3 regions of the Allobosea sp. 10L422 genome follow, and region 3 is predicted to be linked to each of the others. Evidence: predicted binding sites of a transcription regulator. Region 3 holds the regulator's gene; each other region holds the start of a gene.
What was found. The regulator LexA, encoded in region 3, represses DNA repair genes until DNA is damaged. The targets are predictions, from matches to a motif close to TGTTCNNNNTGTGTTCNG.
Positions count from the first base shown of each region.

Region 1: ruvC (crossover junction endodeoxyribonuclease RuvC) is a predicted target of LexA. The motif match lies at 2,025-2,042, and genes of this name have one in related genera.
Region 2: AC1DEZ_RS13360 (YifB family Mg chelatase-like AAA ATPase) is a predicted target of LexA. The motif match lies at 2,274-2,291, and genes of this name have one in related genera.

Region 1 covers NZ_JBFTJI010000009.1:197,773-201,461, reverse strand. The annotation lists gene AC1DEZ_RS18745 (methyl-accepting chemotaxis protein) at 1-55, opposite strand, end outside; gene AC1DEZ_RS18740 (YebC/PmpR family DNA-binding transcriptional regulator) at 276-1,022, shown strand; gene AC1DEZ_RS18735 (sulfite exporter TauE/SafE family protein) at 1,129-1,908, opposite strand; gene ruvC (crossover junction endodeoxyribonuclease RuvC) at 2,063-2,578, shown strand; gene ruvA (Holliday junction branch migration protein RuvA) at 2,604-3,221, shown strand; gene AC1DEZ_RS18720 (GNAT family N-acetyltransferase) at 3,218-3,689, shown strand, end outside.
Region 2 covers NZ_JBFTJI010000005.1:346,499-350,187, reverse strand. The annotation lists gene AC1DEZ_RS13365 (hybrid sensor histidine kinase/response regulator) at 1-504, opposite strand, end outside; gene AC1DEZ_RS13360 (YifB family Mg chelatase-like AAA ATPase) at 666-2,219, opposite strand; gene msrA (peptide-methionine (S)-S-oxide reductase MsrA) at 2,336-2,992, opposite strand; gene AC1DEZ_RS13350 (hypothetical protein) at 3,076-3,396, opposite strand; tRNA gene AC1DEZ_RS13345 (tRNA-Ser) at 3,570-3,659, shown strand.
Region 3 covers NZ_JBFTJI010000001.1:621,096-624,784, reverse strand. The annotation lists gene AC1DEZ_RS02920 (ComEC/Rec2 family competence protein) at 1-1,183, shown strand, start outside; gene lexA (transcriptional repressor LexA) at 1,177-1,887, opposite strand; gene AC1DEZ_RS02910 (molybdopterin molybdotransferase MoeA) at 1,987-3,198, opposite strand; gene moaC (cyclic pyranopterin monophosphate synthase MoaC) at 3,198-3,680, opposite strand; gene trpC (indole-3-glycerol phosphate synthase TrpC) at 3,677-3,689, opposite strand, start outside.

The sequences.
Region 1 (3,689 bases), on a different contig from region 3:
AGATCCGGAAGGCGCGAAAGCGGTGTTCCTGCGCGGCGATGGAGTTGGATGTCACTGGTTCACGAGCTTGAAAGATGACGGCGTGGCGCACCGGCATGTTGCTCGGCCATGGCAAAGAATGGCTTAACGGCCGCTTCGCCGTCGATCTCGCCAACGAGAGCCCACTGGCGCTTGCCTGTCCCGGAAATCGGCGCCTATAAGGCCGTTCCGATCGCCCCGGCGCGCCGCGGGCGGTGTTTCCATGGTTCCATCATCTCAAAGGGCAGCGAGTCCCCATGGCCGGCCATTCACAGTTCAAGAACATCATGCACCGCAAGGGCAAGCAGGACGCGGTGCGCTCCAAGCTGTTCTCGAAGCTGGCCCGCGAAATCACCGTCGCCGCCAAGATGGGCATGCCCGATATCAACATGAACCCGCGGCTGCGCATGGCGGTTCTCGCCGCCCGCGCCGAGAACATGCCGAAAGACAATATCCAGCGCGCCATCAACAAGGCCGCCGGCGGCGAAGGCGATAACTACGACGAAGTTCGCTACGAAGGCTACGGCCCGGGCGGCGCCGCCGTCATCGTCGAGGCGCTGACCGACAATCGCAACCGCACCGCCTCCGCCGTCCGCTCCTACTTCACCAAGGCCGGCGGCGCGCTCGGTGAGAGCAACTCGGTCTCCTTCATGTTCAACCGCGTCGGCGAGGTCAGCTATCCACCGGAGGCCGGCGACGCCGACAAGGTCATGGAAGCTGCGATCGAAGCCGGCGCCGACGATGTCGCCTCGGACGAGAGCGGCCATGTCATCACCTGCGCCTTCGACGCGCTGAACGAAGTTTCCAAGGCGCTTGAAGCTTCGCTTGGCGCCCCCGCCTCGGCCAAGCCGGTCTGGCGGCCGACCACGACCGCCCCGCTCGACGAGGAAAAAGCGGCATCGATGATGCGGTTGATGGAAGCGCTCGACAATGACGACGACGTCCAGAACGTCTTCGCCAATTTCGAGATCGCCGACGACATCATGGCCAAGCTCAGCGCCTGATATCAGCCTGCGTCATTCTCGGGCTTGACCCGAGAATGACGCGCCGGAAAAACGCCCGCACCTCCTCGTCACGAGATGCTCGGGTCAAGCCCGAGCATGACGGCCTTCATCGCCCGATCAGCGCATCCCAGAGCGGCAGGCTGATCAGCGCGCTCAGGAAGATCACCAGATAGGCGCCGCGCCGGAAGCTCTGCTCCGAGGCGAGGCGGAAGCCATGCGTGCCGGCCCACAGCCCGATGCCGTAGACCGCGAAGAGCGGCACCGCCATCAGTAGCGCGCCGAAGATGAGAATGCCCTTCCACCACAGCACGGCGCCGCTGATCAGCGTGGAAACGCCGAAGAAGGCCTGCATATTGGCCCGCGTCTTGTGCCGGTCGTTGCGCTGGGCGCCAAGCCAGAACACCGCGAGCGGCATGCCGCCGATCGAGGCCATGCCATTGAACAGGCCCGACAGCGCGCCCACCCCGAGCGAGAGCGGGATCGTCGGGCGCCCGTGATAGCGCCAGCCCGAGGCCATCAGCCCGACGGCGGCCAGCACCAGCGCGGCCAGCAGCCAGCGCATGGTTTCGCGGTCGAGCCAGATCAAGAGCCAGATGCCGGCCGGCAGGGCCAGGGTCGCCGTCAGCAGAAGCGGCAGGATCTCGCTCCATTCAGCCCGCCGGGCGCTTCTCGCCGCGATCGGCAGGGCGAAGGGCAGGTCGATGAACCAGATCAGCCCTAGCGCCGCCACCGGCCCGAGCACCATCGAGGCCAGCGGCATGAACACCATCGCGAAGCCGAAGCCGGTGAAGCCGCGCACCAACCCGCCGAGGAGCGTCGCTGCGAGCAGGACGGCGATGCCGTCATAGGTCAGGCCGGGCATGAAGGCGGAGAGGCTGAAAGGCATGGCGTCGCATATGAGTAAGGCTGACCCGGCGAACCATGCCCGCCACGCTCCGGCAAGAACAACTTTCCTTTTTGATGCGATCGATGAGCGGAATTCATCCCCGCTCAAGTTCCGGGCGGGACAAATCCGAAACATCCGTTAGCTTGAGCCCGTCATGGCACCCGCGATTCGCATCATTGGCATCGACCCCGGCCTTCGGAAGACCGGCTGGGGCGTCGTCGTCTCGGAAGGCAGCAAGCTCTCCTTCGTCGCCTGCGGCTGCGTCGAGAGCGACGGCAGCCTCCCGCTCGGCGAACGCCTCCGGCAGCTGCACGAGGGGCTGCACAAGATCATCGCCGCGCATCGCCCGCATGAGGCAGCTGTGGAAGAGACCTTCATCAACCGCGATCCGCAATCGGCGCTGAAGCTCGGCCAAGCCCGCGGCATCGCACTGGTCGTGCCCTCGCTCGCGGGGTTGAGCGTCGCCGAATACGCCGCCAACCTCGTCAAGAAGACGGTGGTCGGTGTCGGCCACGCCGACAAGAAGCAGGTGCAGGCGATGATCCGCGTGCTGTTGCCCAAGGCCGAGACCCGCTCGGCCGACGCGGCTGACGCGCTCGCCGTCGCGATCTGCCATGCCCAGCATCGCGGCATGAAGGCATTGGTCGCGCAGATGCGCGCGGCGGGTTGAGAGTGGCGGCCGGGGGAAAGACACGATGATCGGCAAGCTCAAGGGCCTGATCGATTCCTATGGCGAGGACCACGTCATCATCGACGTGCAGGGCGTCGGCTATGTCGTGCAGTGCTCGGCGCGCACTCTCCAACGCCTGCCCAAGCCGGGCGAGGCGGCGGCGCTCTCCATCGAGACCCATGTCCGCGAGGATGCGATCCGCCTCTACGGCTTCATGTCCGACGTCGAGCGCGATTGGTTCCGGCTGATGCAGGTGGTGCAGGGCGTCGGCGCCAAGGTCGCGCTCGCCATCCTCTCGACGCTCGATCCCGGCAGCCTCGCGACCGCCATCGCCACCAACGACAAGGCCGCGATCGCCCGCGCGCCCGGCGTCGGCCCCAAACTCGCCCAGCGCCTCTGCGCCGAGCTCAAGGACAAGGCGCCGGCCTTCGGCCATATCGACCCCGGGGTCGTCCAGCTTTCGGGCGCACTCGAAGATAGGAAGCTGCCGCAGCCCATCGCGGACGCCGTCTCGGCACTCGCCAATCTCGGCTATCCTCAGGCCCAGGCCGTGGTCGCCGTGGCCGCTGCCGCCAAGGCGGCCGGCGACGGTGCCGGCACGGCCCAGCTGATCAAGCTGGGTCTGAAGGAACTGGCGAAGTGAGCGCACCGCCCGACGAGCTGGAACTGCGCATCGTCACCGACAAGACCGAGCTGTGTCGCATCATGCTGGCGAGTTGGGGCTCGCACAGCATGATGATCGACCTGCATGTCTATGACGTCGCCGAGATCGACGCGCTCGGCTTGTTCGAGCCCGATGGCAGGACGGCGGCATTGGCGAGCTGGACGGCGAGAGGCGACACCGCCTATCTCTGCGCGCTCCATTCGCTCCGTCCCGGCGAAGGCGTGGCGATCCAGATGCTCGACGCCGTCATCGCGGCGGCACGGGCGGCGGGCGCGAAGAAGCTCAAGGCGATGCTGACCAACGACAACATGCCCGGCATGACCTTCTACCAGCGCCGCGGCTTTCGCCTTTCGGGGCTTTATCTCGAAGCCATCGACGCCTATCGCTCGGTCGTGCCGACGATCATCAAGACGGGATACAAGGACATTCCGATCCACGACGCGCTCG
Region 2 (3,689 bases), on a different contig from region 3:
CAGGGCGTCCTCGCCGGCGATACGCGCGGAGATGTCGCGGCCGACGCGTTGGATGAGCGCCTTCCCGCCATGTCCCGCAACCGCCGTCTCGACCCAGGAAATCCAGCGCTCGCCCTCATACGTCGCCAGACACTCATCGAAACTGCGGGCTCCGCCTTCGAGCAGTTGCGCTGGCCGACTGGCGAGTTGCGGCAGCTGCATCTTGCTGCCGACGAGATCGACCTCGCTCGCGCCGAACAGCGCCCCATAAGCCCGGTTGGCATAGACGATGCGCGCACCGTCGCGCCTGACGATCAGGTCGCCCTGGGCTTCGATCAGGCTGCGATAGCGTTCCTCGCTATCGGCGAGTGTCCAAAGCCGGTCGTTGAGATTTTCGGTATCGCGGAGCAAAGCGGCGACCTGCCGCCGCAACTGTTCACGCTGGAACAGGAGCCGGGCAATCAGCAGGCATAGCGCGAGCGCGGCGCCTCCGACGATGAGCCATGACCAGAACGAAGAAACCATGCCCTTCGATCTAGCCCTCGTCCCTTGAGAAAGGCGCCTGCGAACCCCGCAGATTCGCCGTTCGGCCTTCAGGATCGGTTAATCAAGAATACGTCGAGCTCATCGCATCTTGCGCGGTCTTCGGACGAGCCATCTGCTGCGCTCGAAAACGCGCCACGCGATCAGGCCGCCTGAACGAGCTCGCCACCGCGCGAGCGATAGGACAGCGCCTCCGCCAGATGCAGCCGCCCGACCTTGGCCTCGCCGTCGAGATCGGCGAGCGTGCGGGCTACTTTCAGCACGCGATGATAGGCCCGCGCCGTCAAGCGCATCGCCTCCGCGGCATCGCGCAAAAGGGCGAGCCCGGCATTATCGGGCCGTGCGATCTCTTCCAGCACCGGCGGAGGGCAGGCCGCATTGGTGCTGACGTGGCCCAGGCCGCGCTGAGGCAGTTCCAGCGCCTCGAAGCGCGCGCGCTGGCGCTGACGGGCGGCTGCGACTCTCGCGGCGACGGTGGTGGAGTCCTCTCCCGTCGATGGCCGGATCAGGTCGGCAGCGGTGACCGCGGGGAGATCGATGGCGATATCGATCCGGTCGAGCAGCGGACCGGACAGCCGAGTCTGATACTGCGCCATGCAACGCTCGTTCGGCTGGCGGCGGCAGGCGAAACCGGGCTCCGTCGCCTTGCCGCAGCGACACGGGTTCATCGCCGCCACGAGCTGGAATCTGGCGGGATAGGTGACCCGGTGATTGGCGCGAGAGATCAGAACATCGCCGGTCTCCATCGGCTGACGCAAAGCATCCAGCACCTGCGGCTGGAACTCGGGCAGCTCGTCGAGGAAGAGCACGCCGTGATGGGCGAGCGAGACCTCCCCCGGCTTGGCATGAAGGCCGCCGCCGACGAGCGCCGCCATCGAGGCCGAATGGTGCGGTGCCCGGAACGGGCGCCGATCGGTCAGGGCGCCGTCGGCGAGATGGCCCGCGACCGAGAGCACCATCGAAACCTCGAGCAACTCGCGCGGCGAAAGCGGCGGCAGGATCGACGGCAAGCGGCTCGCCAGCATCGACTTGCCGGCTCCGGGAGGCCCGTTCATCAGGAGATTGTGCCCGCCGGCGGCGGCGATCTCGAGCGCGCGGCGCGCGCTCTCCTGCCCCTTGATATCGACCAGATCGGGCAGAACTCCGCCTTGACGGGCCACTGCCGGCTCGGGCCGCGCCATCACCTGCGTCCCCTTGAAATGGTTGGCGAGCTGGATAAGCGAGCGCGGCGCCAGAATATCGATATCGGCGGCGGCCCAGGCAGCTTCCGGACCGGAAGCAGCGGGACAGATGAGACCCTGCCCTCTTGCGTAGGCAGCAATCGCTGCCGGCAGGACACCGGCCACCGGCGTGATCGAGCCGTCAAGGGCGAGTTCCCCGAGCACGGCATATCCGGCGAGTGCATCGGCGGGAATCGCGCCGATCGCCGCCATGACCGCGAGCGCGATCGGCAGGTCGTAATGGCTGCCTTCCTTGGGCAAATCGGCCGGTGCCAGATTGACGGTGATACGCTTGGCCGGCAGGGCAAGCCCCGAGGCGATGAGGGCGGCGCGCACCCGCTCGCGGCTCTCGGCGACGGCCTTGTCCGGCAGCCCGACCAGAATGAAGGCGACGCCGCCGGCCGCGACCTGCACCTGAACATCGACGGCGCGCGCTTCGATCCCCTCGAACGCCACCGTCGCGACCCGCGTCACCATCTCGGCCTCGCCCCGTTCCCCTTGGGGACGCTAGCGGAGCTTCAGCGGCAGCGCAAGAACATATCGAGAACCTTCGAATAAGCAGGGAGGCGGGCGCCTCCCTGTCCCGTCAAAGTTCAGGCGTCGACGCCCAGGCCCATCTGGCAGGCGACACCGGTCCCACCGAGGCCGCAATAACCTGCCGGGTTCTTGGCGAGATACTGCTGATGGTAGTCCTCGGCGAAGTAGAAGGTCGGCGCCTCGCGGATCTCGGTCGTGATCGGACCGTAGCCGCCGGCGGCCAAAGCCTTCTGGTACTCGGCGCGGGACTTCTCGGCAGCGGCCTTCTGCTCGGCGTCATAGGTGTAGATCGCCGAGCGATACTGCGTGCCGATATCGCCGCCCTGGCGCATGCCCTGGGTCGGGTCATGGTTCTCCCAGAAGATCCTGAGCAGATCCTCATAGGCGATCTTGGCGGGATCGTAGACCACCAGCACGACCTCGGTGTGCCCGGTCAGGCCGCTGCACGCCTCCTCATAGGTCGGATTCGGCGTCGTGCCGCCGGCATAACCCACGGCGGTGACCCAGATTCCCTCGCCGCTCTGCCAGAACTTGCGCTCGGCGCCCCAAAAGCAGCCGAGCCCGAACAGCGCCTTGCGCGTGCCTTCCGGATAAGGGCCGGCCAGCGCGCGTCCGTTGACGAAATGGGTTTCAGCGGTGGGAATCGCAGCGGGACGGCCCGGCAGGGTCTCGGCCGCCGTCGGCATCTCGGTCTTCTTGCGCAAAGAGAACATTTCTCGCTCCGTTCGTTCGAGCTTCGGCGCCAATGTAAGCCTCCTGCGGCCCTTCGCACAGGGGGGCTTCGCGAGCCCGCGCTTCACCGACGCGTGACGATGCCGATCAGCGGCTCCGGCTGCCGCCCCAGCCAAAGCAGCGCGAATCCGAGCAGAAGCGCCGCGAGCGAAGTCGGCAGCCGCATCACCGACAGCAGCATGGGATCCCAGAGCAGTGGATGGAGATTGCGTTCGATGGCCGGCTGAATCTGCGCGTAGCGCTCGTGGATCAAGGCCGTCAGGGTTTCGCTCACCGCGGTGAAGCGCAGTGCCGAATTGGCGATGGAACGAGCGCCGTCGATCACAAGCGCGACGAAGCCGGCCGCGACCCACAGATATCCCAACACTCGTAGAAGGAATCTCACTCTGCTCCCCGTCACCGTTTGCCGTTCGCGTATCCGGCACCTGCCCCCAGCTTCAAGATGTGCTCATCAGCGGCGCTCGGCGCAACCGCGCGCACAGGTTTTAGTGGGATTGTGCAAAACCCTTCATCTCGGGCCTTGAAAGATGACGGCACGGCGGTCATAAGCAGCGCGCCGGACAGGTGGCCGAGTGGTTGAAGGCGCACGCCTGGAAAGTGTGTATACGGGAAACCGTATCGCGGGTTCGAATCCCGCCCTGTCCGCCAGAAATTCCCAGAGATCGATTCCCGAGCGCA
Region 3 (3,689 bases):
ACGCTCGCTGATCATGACGCTGGTGATGCTCGGCGCGATCCTTGTCGATCGTGCTGCACTGAGCATGCGCAATCTCGCTCTTGCAGCCATGATCGTGCTGCTACGCGAGCCGGAGGCGCTGCTCGGACCGAGCTTCCAGATGTCATTCGGCGCGGTTGCGGCCCTGATCGCCTTTGCCGAACGCTGGGAGAGCCGAAAACGCACGGAGCCGCCCCCGAGCCTGCCATGGCCGCTCGGGCCGGTCTGGGCAGCGGCGCTCGGCATCGTCGTCACCACCTTGCTGGCGACGGCCGCAACAGCGCCCTTCGGGGCCTATCACTTCCAGACCTTCAACCCTTTCGGCCTGCTGGGCAACGCCATGGCACTGCCTTTCGTCTCGCTGTTCGTGATGCCTGCGGCGGTGTTCGGCGTGCTCGCCTATCCCTTCGGGCTGGACTGGCCTGCCTGGGCGCTGATGGGGCTGGCTTCGGATGTCGTGCTCAAGGTGGCGCATTGGGTCGCAAGCATCGACCATTCCACCGTGATGATCGCCGCCTTCAGCCCGGCCGTGCTGACCTGCTTCGTGCTGGCGTTGCTCTGGCTGACGCTGTGGACCACGGCCTGGCGCTGGCTGGCGGCGGTCCCCATCGTGCTCGGCGTCGCCATCGCCGGAAAGCCGGAGCGGCCGGAAATCCTGATCGAACGCGACGGCTCGGGGCTTGCTGTGCGGGGCCTCGATGGACGCCTTGCGGTCGCCGGCAAGCCCAGCCGCTTCGTGCTGCAGCAATGGCTGAGTGCCGACGGCGACAGCCGCTCGCCGGACGATCCGACGCTGCGCGCCGGCATCGCTTGCGATCAACTGGGTTGTGTTGCGCAAACGGCCGACAAGCGCATGATTTCCTACACGCGCGACCGGCTGGCGATCATCGAAGATTGCCTGCGGGCCGACCTCGTCGTCACCGCCATTCCCTGGAGCGGCGCCTGCAAGGCCCGGCTGATCGAGCGAATGGGACTGTCACGCGACGGCGCGACCTCGCTCTACCGCACGGCGTCGGGATGGAGCAGCCGCATCTCAGAGCCCAGCGCGGCCGATCGGCCGTGGAGCCGCCGACGCGAACCCCGTCTGGCGGCGCCCGCTGCAACGAGCATCAGCATTCCGCCAGCTTCCGCCGATGGCGAAGCCGAGGTCGAACGGCTTCAGTAACGCCGCATCAGATTGACGAGGCGGCCCTGAATCTTGACCCGGTCCGGCCCGAGCACACGCGTCTCATAGGCGGGATTGGCGGCTTCGAGCGCGATCGAGGAGCCGCGTTTGCGCAGCCGCTTGAGTGTGGCCTCCTCGTCGTCGATCAGTGCCACGACGATATCGCCGGTATTGGCCGAGTCCTGCTTGCGGATGATGACGGTGTCGCCGTCGAGGATGCCCGCTTCGACCATCGAGTCACCACGTACTTCGAGCGCGTAATGCTCGCCGGAGCCGAGCATGTCGGGCGGCAACGAGACGGTGTGGCTGCGGTTCTGAATGGCCGAAATCGGTGTGCCGGCGGCGATGCGGCCCATGACCGGGATCGCGATCGAAGAGCGGCTGTCCTCATCGGCGGTGGGGCGGGGTTTGCCGAGATTGGGCTGCGTGCCGAGCCCGCCCTGGACGACCGCAGGGCTGAAACGCGGCCGCTGCTGCGGCGTACCGAGTCCATCGGGCATCTTGATGACTTCGAGCGCACGCGCCCGGTTGGGCAGGCGGCGGATGAAGCCGCGCTCCTCCAGCGCCATGATCAGCCGGTGGATGCCGGATTTCGAGCGCAGATCGAGCGCGTCCTTCATCTCGTCGAAGGAGGGCGGCACCCCGCTCTCACGCAAGCGTTCCTGGATGAAGCGCAGGAGTTCGTGTTGCTTGCGTGTCAGCATGATCCCGCCGGCCCCGGAAAAGCGTAGATTCGAAACAAATCACGAACACCATAACTGTTCGCCTTGTGTTCCGCAACCCGGTCGCGCGAGAGCGCCCGTCTACCGCAGCGGCAGGATACGGCAGAGGTCGCCTATCTTGGCGGGCGCAGCATGGGCCGGGCGGATCGTCAGCGCCTGCGCCCGCGCCAATGTGCCGAGCATGGAGGAATCCTGCCGATCGAAAGGCGTTGCAACCCAACCATCGGGCGTCAGCGCCAGCTCCGAGCGCAGATAATCCTCACGCTCGTCATTGCCCGGCAGGTCGCTGCCGAGGCGGGCGGGGACGCTGCGGTCGCGATCGGCGCCGGCCATGCCGAGCAGGGCTTCGATCAGCGGCAGCACGAAGAGATGGCCGCAGACGATCGAGGAGACCGGGTTTCCGGGAAGCCCGACCACGACCATCCGGCCGAGCCGACCGGTCATCATCGGCTTGCCCGGCCGCATGGCAATCTTCCAGAAGCCAAGAGACATCCCGGCGCGGGTCAGCGCCTCCTGCACGAGGTCGTGTGCGCCCACCGAGGCGCCGCCCAGCGTGATTAGCACGTCGGCATCGGCAGCCCGCGCCATGCCGATCTTGTTGGCGAGATCGGCATGGTCGTCGCGGGCGATGCCGAGATCGAGCACGGTGCCACCGGCCTTTTCGACCAGCGCGGCGAGCGCGAAGGAGTTCGAGGCGACGATCTGGTCGCGCCCCACAGGCTCGCCCGGCGCCACCAGCTCGTCGCCGGTCGCCAGGATCGCGACGCGCGGCTTGCGCCGGACCGGCAGCGAGGGATGGCCCATCGCGGCGGCGAGCCCGAGTGCGGCGCTGTCGAGCACGCGTCCGGCCGACAGCAGGGCGTCGCCTTCGCGGAAATCGAGCCCCGCCCGGCGCAGGAACTTGCCTTTGGCGGGGGGCACCCGCACGCGGATCGTGGGGCTGCCGACGCCGTCGGCGTCCTCCTGGATCAGGATGGTGTCGGCACCATCAGGCATCGGCGCGCCGGTAAAGATCCGTACGGCTTCGCCCGGCCCGACCGTACCGTCAAAGGCCCGCCCGGCGGCGGACTCCCCGATCACGGCGAGTGTGGCATCTTCGGCCATCTCGTCGGCACGCACGGCGTAGCCATCCATGGCGGAGTTGGCGAAGGGCGGCTGGGTTCTGAGCGCCTTCAGATCGGCTGCGAGCACCCGCCATGCGCATTGCGCGAGCGGGAGGGTCTCCGCTCCGGTCGGTCCCGGAATGCTGTTGAGCAGCGCCTTGCGCGCGACGGGGACCGGGGTGAGCGCCATCAGCGGGCTTTCGCCTCGTAGTCGCCGGACTGGCCGCCGGATTTGTGCAGGAGCCGGATATTCTCGATCCGCATCGCCCTGTCGACTGCCTTGACCATGTCGTAGACGGTGAGACAGGCGACGGACACGGCGGTGAGCGCCTCCATCTCGACGCCGGTCTGGCCCTTCATCTTCACCTCAGCGCGCACGCGCACGCCCGGCAGGGCCTCGTCGATCTCCAGATCGACCCCGATCTTGCTGAGCAGCAGCGGGTGGCAGAGCGGGATCAACTCATGCGTGCGCTTAGCGGCCATGATGCCGGCGAGGCGCGCCGTGCCGAGCACATCGCCCTTCCTAGCATTGCCGTCGCGCACGATCGCAATCGTCTCCGGCGCCATCACGACGCTGCCCTCGGCTACTGCCATGCGGGTCGTCTCGGCCTTGTCGCCGACATCGACCATATGTGCCTGGCCTTGGGCGTCGAGATGGCTGAGCCGGCTCACGCCGCGTTC